DNA from 3 places in the Desulfosporosinus sp. Sb-LF genome. Region 2 is predicted to be linked to each of the others. Evidence: riboswitches for the same ligand, from Rfam matches in the RefSeq annotation. Region 2 holds a riboswitch; each other region holds the start of a gene.

Region 1 (5,089 bases), on a different contig from region 2:
CATGGTTACCTTCTCAATCAATTTTTCTCCCCGCTAACCAACAAACGTACCGATGAATATGGTGGAAATGTACATAATCGTATTCGTCTCCACCTGCAAGTCATAGAAGCGGTACGCGCCGCAGTAGGTGACGATTTCCCAATTCTTTTACGATTAGGTGCGTCTGATTTTAGAGAGGGCGGAATTATTATCGAGGATAGTCAAGTCGCCGCCAAAGAATTTGAAAAGGCCGGTGTAAATATTCTTGATATTTCCGGCGGTTTCTCAGGATATATGGTACCTGACCTTAGCGGACAAGGCTATTTTGCACCGCTCAGCGAAGCCATCAAAAAGATAGTCTCCATTCCGGTAATTCTCACGGGTGGAATTACCGAAGTACAAGCAGCCGAACAATTGCTAGCTGAAAAGAAAACAGACCTCATTGGTGTAGGAAGGGCGATCCTTCAAAATTCCAAATGGGCAGAGCAGGCTATCAATAGCATGCTCAATTAACGCTAAAAGCCTTTAATCATTGGTTATTGAGGACATATTTATGCTTGATGTTTGTTTATTCGGAACAGGTGGCTGGCATCCCTTGTAAAGGTCTAATTGAAAAATGATTCTAGATGGCGGCTCTCCTATTTCTGATGGAAATAGGAGGGTTCCTTGCGTTGTCAATTAAGCGGAGTTTTAGTTGCAAGCTGCGTTAGGTCATAAATGAAATACCTATAGGGTCAAAAGTATGTTTATCTATGACAACGATTTAAACTTCCCTGCAATTTTATGGATCCCTGGTTCCCCGTAGCACTATTGGCTGGAAAAACCCTTATTATTGTATCCGGTGTCAATGATGCGGCAGTCGGAAAAAAGGTAGTTCCTGAAAAAGTAGGCGGAGTTTGAGGTGATGGGTATAGTTGTTGGCGTGAAGTAACCTGATTAGGAAGGTTTACTTCTGCAATCAATATATCAAACCCAACAGGTAGAGCATCCATCACCGCCATAACACTGATTGCTTGTGTTCCTACGAAACTAGTATAAACAAGAGCTACTCCCGCTACACCTAATTCGGCGGGTTGAACAAGATCCAGTGTGACACAGCAAGGAAAGGGAATTTGACCTGGAACACATAATATATCACCCGAAAAAATAACGTTAGGGTCAGTAATATGAGGATTTGCTCTGACGAGTTCCGATAAATTGATCCTAAAAATACTCGATATGATAAACATTGTATCCCCAGGATTGACAGTATAGTGTCCGGCATAATTGGTAGGGCATGCGGCAGGAACGCGTGGCATTCTTATCACCCCTTTATAGATTTGGCTATATAATATGGAGGAATTTCTACACTGACACTTTTGAGTACTTCATCTACAATATCTTTGATGTACATATTCGCCACAGTGACTTTCCGAGTTGGACTAAACTGGTCAATCCATCCGAATACATTGTTCCATGCCATGTACAGTATTAGTTCGCGATGTAAATATAGCAAAAAGAGACGATTCTAATAAATCGTCTCTTAAATAAGATCGGTGTTAACTACACACCCTTAAACTTCCGCTTCTGTCAATTTCGCCAGTCCTTGATTTGCTGGAGCCATTAACCGGGATTGAACCGGTGACCCCAAAAATAGTATTTAACCCCACAATGCCGTTGGACTAATTTGGTTTCTGACCCTGCTCTCGCAGGTGGGCGTCTTCACTTTACAGTTCAGTCTTCCCTTTTCCTAAAAAGGGCTTGACCTACTAGGAAAGATTATTAAACTCCCGGTCATCTATATAGGATCAAAACCAAACATAAGTCTTCGTACATCGCAGGAAGTATATTTAACGCATTTCCTTGCGGCATATTGCTATTTTAGCAAGATACATCTGTTAATGCATTAGTTGATTATTGGCTATAATGACATCTATATCCTGGTCCCACTATATCCCCTCACGTATCATATACCTTGCAACGCTCGTTTAAATCGATAGTTATATCTAGGAAGATAATTGCACATTATCCTCACCTGTGTACGCATCTGGGCGGCCTATAAGATACAATGCCATATATTACATAAATAGATTTAGAGGACATATGCATATCTTGTCGAATATTAATTGCTATGCTTTCAAAGTAAAGATATAAAAGCTGAATCTAGTTTCACACCTAGAGCGGGGGATACTTTTATGGGGTGAAACGCGCATACCATACGCGTCGGGCTAACACCTTGATGCCCGAATCCGTCAACTAACCTCGTAAGCTAAGAAGGGTGAAAATTATTTGAATTTCAATTGGACTCAAAACAAAAAGCTTATCCAACAAGTTCTCCACGACACTCGACGAAAAATATCTTGGAAATCACCGCTAGTCATCGGTAGTTTATCTATTACAATTATGTTAACTGGCGGGCTCACCTATTTTCTTTCGACCACGACGTCTGCAGCTGCTGTCATGATTAACGGTCAACAGATCGGCTTAGTCCGTAATGTTAATACTGGTAAAAATCTCATTGACACGTTTCTCAAACAAAGTGGCGAGCCATTCGGGCTGATTGCCAAAACGCATGACCAAATCAGTTATGAAACTGTCAGAGTTCATCCCGCGGTCTATCTTGAATCTACTTTGAGCGAAAAGACGTTGGACAATAAATTAAAGGTTTATCTTGATGGTTACAAGTTAGAGGCAGACGGTTCTACTATCGCAGTATTACCCAGCAAAGAAGATTCCGATAAAGTTCTAAAAGACTATGAAGCCTATTTTGTTAAACCCAGTGATGAAAACAAGGTGACTTCCGTAAATTTTGCTGAAAAAGTTAGTGTCGAAGAGGCAGAAGTTCAACCAGATCAAATGAAACAACTTGATCAAGCGTTTAAAGTGTTGCTTGACGGTAAAGTAAGGACAAGGGATTACACGGTCCTTTCCAGTGATTCTTGGTGGCTTATCGCTCGCAAAAACAATATGATGACAGACGAAGTATTAGCCGGTAATCCGGGAGCAACTAAAGATACAAAGTTGAAGCCAGGTCAACTGATTAAGCTTGTTGACTCTACACCTTATCTTACTGTCGTGAGTCAGGGAACCTATTCAGGTCAAGAAACAATTCCCTATGACGTCGAAACAAAAGCTGATAACAGTTTAGGAACCGGTCAAACAAAAGTCCTTGAACAAGGCAGTAATGGCTCAAAATTAGTTACCTATTCTTATGAGCAAAGGAATGGTATTGACGTTACCAAGCAAGTATTAGATGAAAAGATTATTCAAGTTCCTGTCAATCAAGTCGTTGCTAAAAGTTCTAGTAGTCGGCCTGTCAAAGTAGCTTTGGCTGTTTCTCGGGGAGGCAATGGTTCTTCAACCATCGTCGATCGCGCCCTCAGTTTGCAAGGGACGCCCTATGTTTTTGGCGGAACAACTCGAAGTGGCTTTGACTGTTCATCTTTTACCAAGTATGTCTACGCAAGTTCTGGGATATCACTTCCTCGTACATCGTATGCACAATTCGCTTCGGGAGTTGCGGTCGGCAGAGATAATCTTCAGCCAGGCGATTTAGTATTTTTTACAACGTATACTACGGGTGCATCTCATGTGGGCATATATATGGGGGGAGGACGTTTTGTTCATGCCAGTAACCCTAGTAGTGGGGTTACTACATCAAGTCTTAGTGATAGCTTTTACTCCTCCCGTTATCTCGGAGCTCGCAGGTATTAGAGCCCCTCTACATAGAAGGGTACGCGCCGCAGTAGGTGACGATTTCCCAATTCTTTTACGCGATTAGGTGTGTATAATTCCAAATGGGCAGAGCTGGCTATCAATAGCCTACGTCAAAAATGGGTAGAACAGTTTACGAAGAAACAAGGTCGGAAGTCTCATGCTTCCAGCCTTGTTTCTTTCTTGTAATAGAATAATAGATAATGATTCAATTTGTCTTTCAATATCCGGTATCATCTGGACAACCTTAATGTTAAGCCCTCCATGTCGCGGTCCCTTAAGCGCACCAATAGCTGCGGCCATAGCAGAGTAGGTATCTCTGCACCGGTAGAAGTGACGACGTAAGTCACATCCTAATCACCCTTAAAAAAGCGATCCTGCTTCTAGACAGGAATGAGCTTAGTATAAAACCACCAGTCACTAAAAGGCGACTGGTGGTTTGAGAGGATCGGCTGTTGTCTTTTATTTTGGGAGTTTAGATAAATACTTAAACGACGGCTGTAAATCAGTGTACAATTTCTTATAAAGCTCGTAATAGTCTTCATACACCTTACGTGTTGACAGATTTGGGGTTTGGATACTTTTCTTACTGACTAAATTGTCACAAGCAGCTTCTACAGAATCATAGATACCTGCTCCAACTCCCGCTAGTATTGCTACACCGAGGGCAGGCCCTTCATCCGCTTTGATCGTGCTAACAGAGCAACCGTACATATCCGCAAGCATCTGTCTCCAAACAGGACTTCTTCCACCACCACCACAGGCGATCATATCGTCGACATTTACCCGCATTTCCTTGAATACATCGACACATTCCAGCTGGGAAAATGCTACGCCCTCCATGACTGCTCGAATCATGTTAGCTCGATCATGCGAAGCGGACAATCCGAAGAATACCCCTCGACAATATGGATCCGGATGTGGAGAACGTTCACCCATCAAGTAAGGTAGATAAACAAGTCCACCTGCTCCGGGCATCACTTTTTGGGCTAACTGACCCATAACAACATAGGGGTCAACTCCTAGCTTTTCAGCCTCGATCATTTCCTCATTGCAGCAAGTATCTCTTAACCATTTTAACGATAAGCCAGCACCCAAAGTACAGCTCATGAGCGTCCATTTCCCTGGCACAGCACTACATAGAGTATGCACTCTTCCCTTAATGTCAATGGAAACATCATCCGAAATTGCGTACACGACACCGGAAGTACCTATAGTAGTAAAAGCATTACCTGCCCTTACAACACCTGTACCAACAGCAGCTGCAGAGTTGTCGGCTGCACCGCCCACAACGATTGTGCCCTCACGGAGTCCCGTCAACTCAGCTGCCCTTCTGTGTATTTTACCTGTAACGTCTGGAGATTCATAGATCTTCCCCAGCATAGATTTGTCGATATTAAACTTGGATAATATTTCA
Region 2 (5,089 bases):
AGCCGGGCCATTTCACCCGGATGGGGCGTAAGGATCCGGGGACCTCCGCTATTCAGCGAACCCAGTAAGCCCGGTACTGAAGATACCAGATTGAGGGCATCCGCATCCAAGACAACCGGGCAACGTATGTTTCTCAAGATTTCCTCTAGTACAGTTATAAATTGCGGATTCTGAGCTAAGCCCGGCCCTACTGCCAAGGCTTGGGCCTTCTCGGATTGCTTTAAGATCGCTGACCAAGCTTTTTCGTTCAGGGTATCTTCTCCAGGTGCGGACCAAACGGTTGCTTCCGTGATGTTTGCATCAACTTCTTTGGCAATTCCCTCCGGAGTGATGATCTGCAACAGTCCAATGCCGCTTCGCAAAGCTCCCCGCCCAGCTAGAACAGCAGCTCCACTCATTCCTTTAGACCCTGCCACAAGAATTCCTTTACCATGGGTTCCTTTGTGACCTTTAAATTGGCGAATGGGCAGCATAGCGCGCACATCGCCATCCGTTAACACAAACGTAGAAATTTCTTCATCTTTAAAGTAGGGTTCGGGAATAGAAATTGAATCCACCACAACCCGTCCGCTGTATTCTGGCCCTTCGCCCAGAAAAAGACCCCATTTAGGAAGTCCAAAGGTAACGGTGGTGTGGGCGCGGATCGCAGTACGGTAGACATTTCCCGTGTTGGCCTCCACCCCACTGGGAACGTCGATAGAGATCACACACCCCGATGCACGATTTACTTCATCGACATATTCTTCGATCAAACTCGGCAAAGCCCCACGCATCCCAATCCCATACAGGGCATCCACCACGACATCCGCTTGAGTTAATGCCAAACGCGTCAAACGCCGTTGTTTCTCCCCTTCTATTACAAAGCATCTCCCAGTTGTTCCTTGAAAAAGGCGCAAGTTTAAGGCTGCATCTCCTTTAAATTCCTTCAGGCCAGCGAATAGCAAAGCCGTGACATCCATGCCTTGGAGAACCAAATGCCGTGCCACAGCCAAGCCGTCTCCTCCATTATTGCCCTTGCCAACTAAAATCACTGCCTTTCGGCCGTTCATCCCTCCCCCACTCGACTCGGAGAGACAATGACGAATTTCTTCGACAACAGCCCAGGCTGCATTCTCCATAAGCAGTAAACTCGGAATGCCATAATTTGAAATTGCTCTTTCTTCGATCTGCCTCATCTGTTCGGCGCTAACCACACGCACTTTCCCCACCCCGGTTCTTATTCTTATCTTGCGTCCAATTTTTTGTTTCTTAGTCTAAGACCGCAAAGGCCATCGCCTGCGTGCGATTATGGGACAAACTGACTCGAACCGTGGAACCGCCTCTGGCCCTAACCAAATTCATGGCTCTGGAACTAAGATAAACTAGAGGCTCTCCACTAACATCACTCAATATTTCTATATCATGCCAGGATAATCCGCAGAGCCCTGTCCCCAATGTTTTAAGAACAGCCTCTTTTCCAGCGAAACGAGCCGCATAACTCTGAATGCCTTTACTTCTAAGGTTCTCTCTCTCTCTAGGTGTGAAAAGACGTTCATTCAACTTTGGTTGACGTTTAAACGCTATATCGATTCGTTCTATTTCAATAATATCAATGCCAGGATACATTTTGCATACTCCAAATCATGTAATTAACTGCGTCAACTGAACTTGGCCCTCTGCTGAGCCTGCAACTAGTAAGACATCTTCTGCTTGAAGAACAAAACCAGCCTCCGGAGAAAAATGTTCAAAACCGTCTCGAACTACTGCAATAATCGTTGTCCCCGTACGCTCTCGAATCCTTAATTCCTGCAAGGTCTTCCCAATCGCCGATGAGGCCTTTTCTAGTTTGATTTCTCCGACATCTAGCCAACGGGACATAATGCGTTCAGCATATCCACGCATTTTGTTTAGATGGTGTTCAATCTTTAGATCATTCTCACGCCTTTGGTCCATTAAACTTTTTAAGTCTTCTAGAAAGACTTGGATTTCTCCTTTTTGGTTGAAGGATTTAGTAAATTTTTCTGCCAAAGACTTTGATGTTACGGTAATCCCTACCCCTTGACTAACCATAACCACACCGACATTTTGCAGAATTGCAATCGCCCGACGTATAGTTTCTGGTGAGACATTATACCGCCCTGCTAACGTAGAACGACCATGAATTTTTTCTCCTTCATGATATTCTCCCATCGTGATAGCGTGCGCTATATCAATAGCTATTTCCTGATAGCGTGCTTGGTCCAATCAGTTCAACCCCTTACCCCATTTGTTCTATTATAACATAGCCAAATGCTGGTGGCATCATGCTATTGACAAGTAACAACTTTAATGTTACTATTAAGTTGTTAGTAAAAATAAATAATAGATTGCTTAATTTCCTAAAGGAAAACGGGGGAACCACATCTTGGGGTGAATCGCCAAATGGCGTAGAGCAGTTTCAGCTCGAACCCGACAGCTAACCTCGTAAGCGTTGAAACACGTTAACGTAATATCGTGATATTCTGCGTTTATTTCTTTTGGGAACCGCCATAGTAGAGCGGTTCTCTTTTTGTTTCAATCGTGAACCCTCGAATATAATAAAGGAGGAATCTGGATGGCTGTTCAACTTCTCAATAAACCCGATACATTTCGTCAATTCGCACTGCAGCGGGGCGCAGTTCTTAAACAAAAAATAACGCCTTATCTTGAAAAATGCAAAACCATCCCAACGGGGTTCTCGAACACAGAAGCTTACCAATTCAACCGAGCAAACATTCTAAAGCACTTCAATGCAACGCTCGAAGACTGGAATAATTGGCACTGGCAAATGCACAACAGGATCACCGATCCTCACGTCTTGAGTGCTATACTTCCCGCCTTAACCACGGAACAATGCCAAGAAATCGAGCGTGTAGGAAAAACCTTCCGTTGGGCTGTATCCCCGTACTATCTGAGTTTGATGGATGTTACAGATCCCCTTGACCCTATTCGTCTTCAGGGACTACCTACACAGGATGAACTTTTCGATGATTTTGGCGAAGAAGATCCCATGGGGGAAGCCATTACATCCCCTGCTCCCTGCATTACCCGTCGTTATCCTGATCGCTTAATTATCAACGTCACGAATATGTGCGCAATGTACTGCCGACATTGTCAGCGCCGACGAAATATTGGTGAAACGGACACCCACGAAGAACGGGCCCGACTTACAGCAGCGCTCGATTATATTCGGTCAAACCCCGAGATTCGGGACGTCTTAGTGACAGGCGGAGACGCCTTACTTCTCAGTGATCTAACCTTAGATTGGCTTCTTGGGGAACTCCATTCCATTCCTCATGTAGAAATCAAACGCCTCGGGACACGAGCTCCCGTGACCATGCCGATGCGCATTACGAATGAATTATGTTCTATCTTGGCCAAATATCCACCTTTATATATCAACACACAGTTCAACCACCCCAAAGAAGTGACCGAAGATGCCAAAAAGGCGGCTGACAAACTCGTTGCAGCCGGAGTGGTCTTAGGAAATCAGACGGTATTGCTCAAAGGCGTTAATAATCAGCCGGAAATCATGAAAAAACTCAATCAAGAACTACTCAAAATTAGAGTCCGCCCCTATTATATCTTTCATGCCAAAAACGTCAAAGGAACACGTCATTTTGTGCCTCGGATCCAAGACGGACTTGATGTTATGGAACATTTACGGGGATATACTTCAGGGCTTGCGATACCAACCTATATTGTGAATGCTCCCAAAGGCGGCGGCAAAACTCCCATCTTACCGCAATATCTTATGTCCCTCCATGAAAACAAAGCGGTTTTGCGTACTTGGGAAGGAAAACTCATCCGGTATGAAACTCCATAATAGGAGATTAACCTTTGAAAGGGGTGTGTAAAATGATGGAACGTCTCAATAACGACCAAATAGCCCAGCGGATTCTGGATGCAAACTCAGATCTGAAACGTTACTTGAACTTAGCACCTAGCCTTAATAAACCTGCTCCATCCCAACCAAAAACCACCGTAGGATATTTCCAACGTCCGATTTCCACGACCCCATTTCATAGACCTTTGCTAAGACCTTTAGAATAGGTCTTGTGAATATCACTTAGTCCTCTCCATTTACTAGCGGTCCTCGGACCGCTAGTTTTTTGCGTTTTTCCCTTGCCATGTATCTCTTCGTGCTAATTCCGCGTCAATAGCATTGAGGACCTCCCATTTTTTGCGGCTCCAAAGAGGTCCGATGAGATCGTCCGGTGGTCCATCTCCTGTCAAACGATGAATCACCATCTCTTGTGGTAAGATCTCCAAAATATCGACGATGAGCGAGACATAGCCTTCTTTCGTCAGAAAATCAAACGGTTCACACTGATAAATTTCCTCCAACGGCGTTCCCCTCAATACATGTAACAAATGAAGTTTGATCCCTTGTAAAGGAAGCTCAGCAACCGCTTGCGCTGTTGCCATCATTTCTGCTTTTGTTTCTCCCGGTAACCCAAGAATAATATGAGCACAAACCTGTATTCCCCTCGAACGCAACTGATCAAGGCCCCTTAGAAATTGAGCATAGTCATGACCACGACCAATCCACTGCATGGTTCGGTCATGAATACTTTGTAACCCCAGCTCGACCCACAAATAGGTTCTTTGATTCAATTCCTCAAGATAATCCAAGACATCCTCTGGTAAGCAGTCCGGCCTTGTCGATATGGATAACCCTACGACATGCTCCTCGGCTAAGGCCTCTTCATAGACTTCGCGCAACCGTGTTACGTTGGCATAGGTATTCGTATAGGCTTGGAAATACGCGATGTACCTGGCACCAGGCCATTTTTTCTTCATTCGTTCCTTCACTTCTACAAACTGATCGTGAATAGACAGCTCCTGATTTCCAGCAAAATCTCCGGACCCCCGTTCACTGCAATAGACACACCCGCCCGTTCCCAACGTCCCATCTCGGTTAGGGCATGTAAATCCAGCATCTAACGAGACCTTAAAGATCTTCCCTCCGAACCTTTCACGCAACTGTTCATTAAAGGTATGATAGCGCTTTTGCATAGTATAAGCCATTCTTTCCGTTGGATTAATCCATTAATTTATCCAGGTCCCTCGAAGAAGTTAATGCTCCTTT
Region 3 (5,089 bases), on a different contig from region 2:
AACAGCACCATGATGACTGTGACTAACAACAAAATCAAGGTCATTTTGACATTGATAATCATTAGGATAATAAAGGAGCCAACGATTTTCAGAGCGGAGATAAAGAGGTTTTCTGGTCCGTGATGAGCAAGCTCGGATATATCAAACAAGTCAGCGACCAGTTTGGACATCATTTCGCCAGTGTTGTTTTTATCATAATATGAGAAAGATAATCTTTGAAAATGATTGAACAAATCCTTCCTCATTTCCGTTTCCATTCTAGCGCCCATAATGTGTCCCCAGGAAATGATGAAATACCGGCAGAAATACTTTATGACGTACATCCCCAACAAGGCGATACCGACAAACACTAAAGCATAGAGAATCGTCGCCTTATCTTTGGTAAACAGATTCTTGGTTAGATAATTAAGGATTTGAGGAAAGGCCAGATCAATGATGGAAACGATCACGGCACAAAACATGTCCGTGTAAAAAAGGAATTTGTGGGGTTTGTAATACTTAATAAATTGCTTGAGACTATTCATGAATGCGATAGGGTCCCCTCTCAGAGTTTTATCTTCATTGTAACATAGTGGGTGGAGCTTTTTATGTCCAGGTGATCATTGGTGTCCTACATATTTCAACGGCAAATGTATTTGGGATGGTGATTTTAATTGTCAAAAAGGATTCTCCTCATGATAGAAATTATCTGGAACTTGTCAGAAAATACTTTGAGGTGAAACTTTTTAAGCTGATGAAAATGAAAAAGGGCGCACTTGATATGCGCTCTTTTTTAGATACTAATTGCTTAAGTAATTGTATGGATTAATCATTATTCATAGGAATCTTGGAAATTGGATTAACCGTTAACCTGTTTTAATAGCTTTGCCATGTTTTTCCCAAGGACCTTGAAGGTTTCGATCCCTTCAGCATCATTTTGGATATCACCTGGATCACGGGATAACGTCATATTCCAATAGCTCGAACTGCAAATGACCATCTCGGCGATTCCAAAGAAAAAGTTGATGGCGGAGTAGGCAAAGGTTGATCCCGCTCTTCGGGCAGAAACGACCGAAGCCCCCACTTTTCCCCTCAATAAAGCACCACCGTTGGATTTCGCTACATAACCACTACGATCGATAAGGGCCTTTACTTCGGTGCTTACATTACTGAAGTAGGTGGGTGAACCAATTATGATTCCATCAGCCTCTTCCATTTTCTGAATAAAGGTATTCATCTCATCGTCCTTGCGCGCACACCGATTATCTTTAGTTTTTCCGCATTTGCCGCAGGCCAGGCAGCCAAAGACTTTACGCCCGCCCAATTGAACGATTTCAGTTTCGATGCCTTCGTTTTCTAATTCCGCCAAGACAATTTTGAGACTTTGTGTAGTATTGCCATTAACCCGCGGACTTCCATTAAATGCTACAACCTTCATACCAGTCACTCCTTAAAACGTTTTGCATAGTTGATTGCTTGATATAATAATAATCGATATAATATTACTTAACAAGTACGTACATTGTCGTACTATAGTATCTAATTGTATACCATAAATTTAAAAGGCTTATAAGCATTATGTGAGAATTATTTATCCGGTAATGTCTAAAGGAGTGAAGCGAAATGATCAAGTTCAAAAATAACGAATATCAATGTTCCATGGAATTGACTTTGGCCCTTATCGGTGGAAAGTGGAAAGCACTTATACTCTGGCATTTAGGTGATAAAACGTTAAGATATAGTGAACTGAGGAAACTGTTACCAAATGTCACGCCGAAAATGTTGACTCAACAGCTTAGAGAGTTGGAAGACAGTGGCTTGGTCAAAAGATTCATTTATACACAAATACCACCCAAAGTTGAGTATTCTCTGACTCAAGCAGGTAAGAGCCTACTACCCATTTTAGATACCATGTGTAAATGGGGACAGAATTACGCTGATGAATACGAACAACATTAATAAAACCGGAAAAATCAAGAACGCCATGCAAGAACGTCAACAAAGAATTGACCTCTCCTCAAAAAACAGATTAAACCCATTTACTGCTGACTTACTGCTGGTAGGGTTTACTTCGACCCATTCCAAAAACTAGGGACTATATTTTATTGAGTATAATACTTGTTCAAAAGAAGTATGTGGGAAGGGCAAAAAACTTGACTATTTCATATATAGAGTGATAGACTTAATGAAATTTATCTCGACCTTAGGTTGTACTATTCACGATTCAACTTAATATCGCTCACTATCGCTTAATTCTATTTAGAAGCGGGGGAACCATTTCTGGGGTGAATCCTTCACAGGTAAATGTTTTGTGAAGGTAGGGTTACTTTTCGACCCGAATCCGTCAGCTAACTTCGTAAGCGTTGAAAGAGAGGAATTGAGCACTGTGCTTTGCTTTGCTATTCCTTGCTTTTTTCGTTAGCTGTAACCCTAGATAGTTTGTCTAGGGTTTTTATTTTTAAAAGGGGTGATTCTTATGATGGGAAATTACGAAATGGAACTGTCTGAAGGAAAAATGCTTAACGAATTAAGTAAGCTGGCTCACAAAAGCAGCCTAATTAAACCTGAGTTGTATAGTAAATACGCAGTTAAACGCGGACTCCGAGATCTAGACGGGAGAGGGGTACTCGTTGGTTTGACAGAGATAGGAGAGGTCCATTCCTATATTCTCGATGAAGGAGAGATCATTCCTGTTCCGGGCCGCTTAATTTATCGCGGCTACGATATCGCGGACCTTGTGGAAGGCTTTACAGATGAAGATCGCTATGGGTTTGAAGAGGCTGCTTATTTGCTGCTCTTTGGACGTCTACCGGATCATAACGCACAAAAGGATTTTCAACAACTACTTACCCTTAATCAAATGCTGCCAGAAGATTTCGCTCGTGATATGATTTTAAAAGCTCCCAGCAAAGATATCATGAATACGCTGGCGAGAAGTGTTCTGGCATTATACTCCTTTGATGACAATCCTGATGATACGTCTATGGAGAACGTTTTAAAACAATGTATTCGGCTTATTGCCTGTTTTCCATCTTTAGCAGTCTATGGTTACCAAGCATTCTCCCATTACCATGGAAATCAAAGCCTGTATATTCACAGTCCACGAGCGGATTTGAGTATTGCTGAGAACATTCTCTCTATGCTGCGACCAGATAGTAAATATACAAAGCTAGAGGCAACGCTGCTTGATCTGGCCTTAGTGCTTCATGCCGAACATGGTGGAGGCAACAATTCAGCCTTTGTGACCCACGTCGTCACTTCTACTGGAACAGATACCTACTCTGCTATGGCGGCGGCTATTGGTGCGCTCAAGGGGCCGCGGCATGGAGGGGCTAACATTAAGGTTGTCCAGATGTTTGAGGATATCAAAGACAAATTGAAGAATTGGGATGATGATGAAGAAATTGAGACCTACCTTACGCAGATCCTTACCAGAGATGCCTTTGATCGGTCAGGTTTAATTTATGGGATTGGCCACGCCGTTTACTCCATCTCGGATCCGAGGGCGGTTATTCTTAAAGATTATGTTGCCCAACTTGCCCGAGAAAAGGGGCTGGAAGCTGAATTTGAGCTTTACGCAGCGGTTGAGAGACTAGCACCTCAAGTTATAGCGAAGTCTAATAAAATGTATAAGGGTGTTAGTGCCAATGTCGATTTCTATTCTGGTTTTGTTTACAGAATGCTGAATATCCCAGATGAAATGTTCACGCCGATTTTTGCCATTGCCAGAATCGCAGGCTGGAGTGCGCATCGCATTGAAGAAATAGTCAATGCAGGGAAAATCATAAGGCCGGCCTACAAAAGTGTAGCACCCAGACGAAATTATATTAGGATGATCGAAAGGACGTAATCGAATAGAGATGAAGTCATCGTGGCAATGGTTAAAGACGCTATTCTGAGATCCTTAAAACTCGCTACTAGTGTCCCTCGAAATTATCATAGCGTTATGAACTAAAAAACAATAATCCCGCCCGTCATGGACGGGATTATTGTTTTTTAGATAATTCTAAGAAACACCTGAAATTGTCATATCATATATTCGAAAAGATTATATTTAGATTAACCAATAATTTGTATTAGATTATTGGTATGGGAGAATCATGAGAAGTGTTAATTTTCCCTCTTCAGTATGGAAGATGAATTGACAACTTTGTCAATGAATACTTTCACCAACTCTGGGTCGAACTGAATCCCGGCATTTTTCTGAAGTTCTCTTATAGCCACTTCATCAGGTAAAGCACCCCGATAACTTCTTACGCTCGTCATGGCATCATAGGCGTCCGCAATGGCTATAATCCTGGGTTGAAGGGGTAGTTCCTCACCCTTTAAACCCTTCGGGTAGCCTAACCCATCCCATCGTTCATGATGAGCCAACACGTATTCCGCCATTTCTGCCATACCGTTGACCGTGCTCAGAATACGATAACCGATTTCTGGATGGCGTTTAATTTCTTCCCATTCATCATTTGTCAGTTTTCCCGGCTTATTAAGTATTTTTTCGTCAATCGCAATTTTACCTATATCATGAAGCAAGCCAACGCTTTTTAGTTCCTGAACTTCTCCTTCTGGTAGACCAAGAGCCTCTCCCATACTTCGACAGAGTGTGGAAACTCTGTGTGAGTGCTGTTCTTCCCGTTTGTTCTTTTCGTGAAGGGTTCTAATAATCGTATTTATAGTTTTTCCACGCATACTTGGGCCTTCAAAGAGTTTTCTCTTGTACATATAATCTTCGGCTTTTTTAAATAGTTCAAGAATATCCTCTTTCTCGTAACGTTTTATTTCATAGCCAAAAGAAATTGATATTTCGATTGAACCCACTCTTTCCTGTAGAGCTAACGAATTGATTCGTTTAAGAATTTGCTCTGTTTCAGCAGCATCCGTGTTGGGCAACAGGATGACGAATTCATCTCCGCCAAGTCGGGCGATAATATCATCGTCTCGGCAGCCTTTGCAGAGCACTTCGGCAACGTTTTTTAGAAGTTCATCACCGATGGCATGACCAAAGGAATCATTAATCAGCTTAAGGCCATTGACATCGGCCATCACAAGAGTCAAGGGATAATTTCTTGCGACATCGAGTCGTTTTAATTCTTCTTCAAAAAAGCGCCGG

The links. A riboswitch is a leader RNA that binds a small molecule or an ion and turns the genes downstream of it on or off. The one in region 2 is predicted to bind cyclic di-AMP.
Region 1: another riboswitch for cyclic di-AMP. It lies ahead of E4K68_RS15510 (C40 family peptidase); the one in region 2 lies ahead of eam (glutamate 2,3-aminomutase).
Region 3: another riboswitch for cyclic di-AMP. It lies ahead of E4K68_RS13805 (citrate/2-methylcitrate synthase); the one in region 2 lies ahead of eam (glutamate 2,3-aminomutase).

The regions. Positions count from the first base shown of each region.
Region 1 covers NZ_SPQR01000010.1:84,407-89,495, reverse strand. Annotated here, with positions in the region: gene E4K68_RS15525 (NADH:flavin oxidoreductase) at 1-492, shown strand, start outside; gene E4K68_RS15520 (LysM domain-containing protein) at 726-1,277, opposite strand; RNA gene ssrS (6S RNA) at 1,618-1,805, opposite strand; cyclic di-AMP (ydaO/yuaA leader) riboswitch at 2,104-2,244, shown strand; gene E4K68_RS15510 (C40 family peptidase) at 2,248-3,672, shown strand; partial or broken gene E4K68_RS21150 (citrate/2-methylcitrate synthase) at 3,883-4,022, opposite strand; gene xylB (xylulokinase) at 4,135-5,089, opposite strand, start outside.
Region 2 covers NZ_SPQR01000005.1:58,874-63,962, forward strand. Annotated here, with positions in the region: gene E4K68_RS08485 (NAD(P)H-hydrate dehydratase) at 1-1,199, opposite strand, end outside; gene acpS (holo-ACP synthase) at 1,249-1,605, opposite strand; gene E4K68_RS08495 (TrkA C-terminal domain-containing protein) at 1,621-2,223, opposite strand; cyclic di-AMP (ydaO/yuaA leader) riboswitch at 2,337-2,464, shown strand; gene eam (glutamate 2,3-aminomutase) at 2,573-3,823, shown strand; gene E4K68_RS08505 (hypothetical protein) at 3,856-4,050, shown strand; gene E4K68_RS08510 (TIGR01212 family radical SAM protein) at 4,102-5,028, opposite strand.
Region 3 covers NZ_SPQR01000008.1:196,638-201,726, forward strand. Annotated here, with positions in the region: gene E4K68_RS13785 (ABC transporter ATP-binding protein) at 1-524, opposite strand, end outside; gene E4K68_RS13790 (hypothetical protein) at 572-808, shown strand; gene E4K68_RS13795 (flavodoxin family protein) at 839-1,417, opposite strand; gene E4K68_RS13800 (helix-turn-helix domain-containing protein) at 1,603-1,938, shown strand; cyclic di-AMP (ydaO/yuaA leader) riboswitch at 2,216-2,358, shown strand; gene E4K68_RS13805 (citrate/2-methylcitrate synthase) at 2,459-3,829, shown strand; gene E4K68_RS13810 (HD domain-containing phosphohydrolase) at 4,090-5,089, opposite strand, start outside.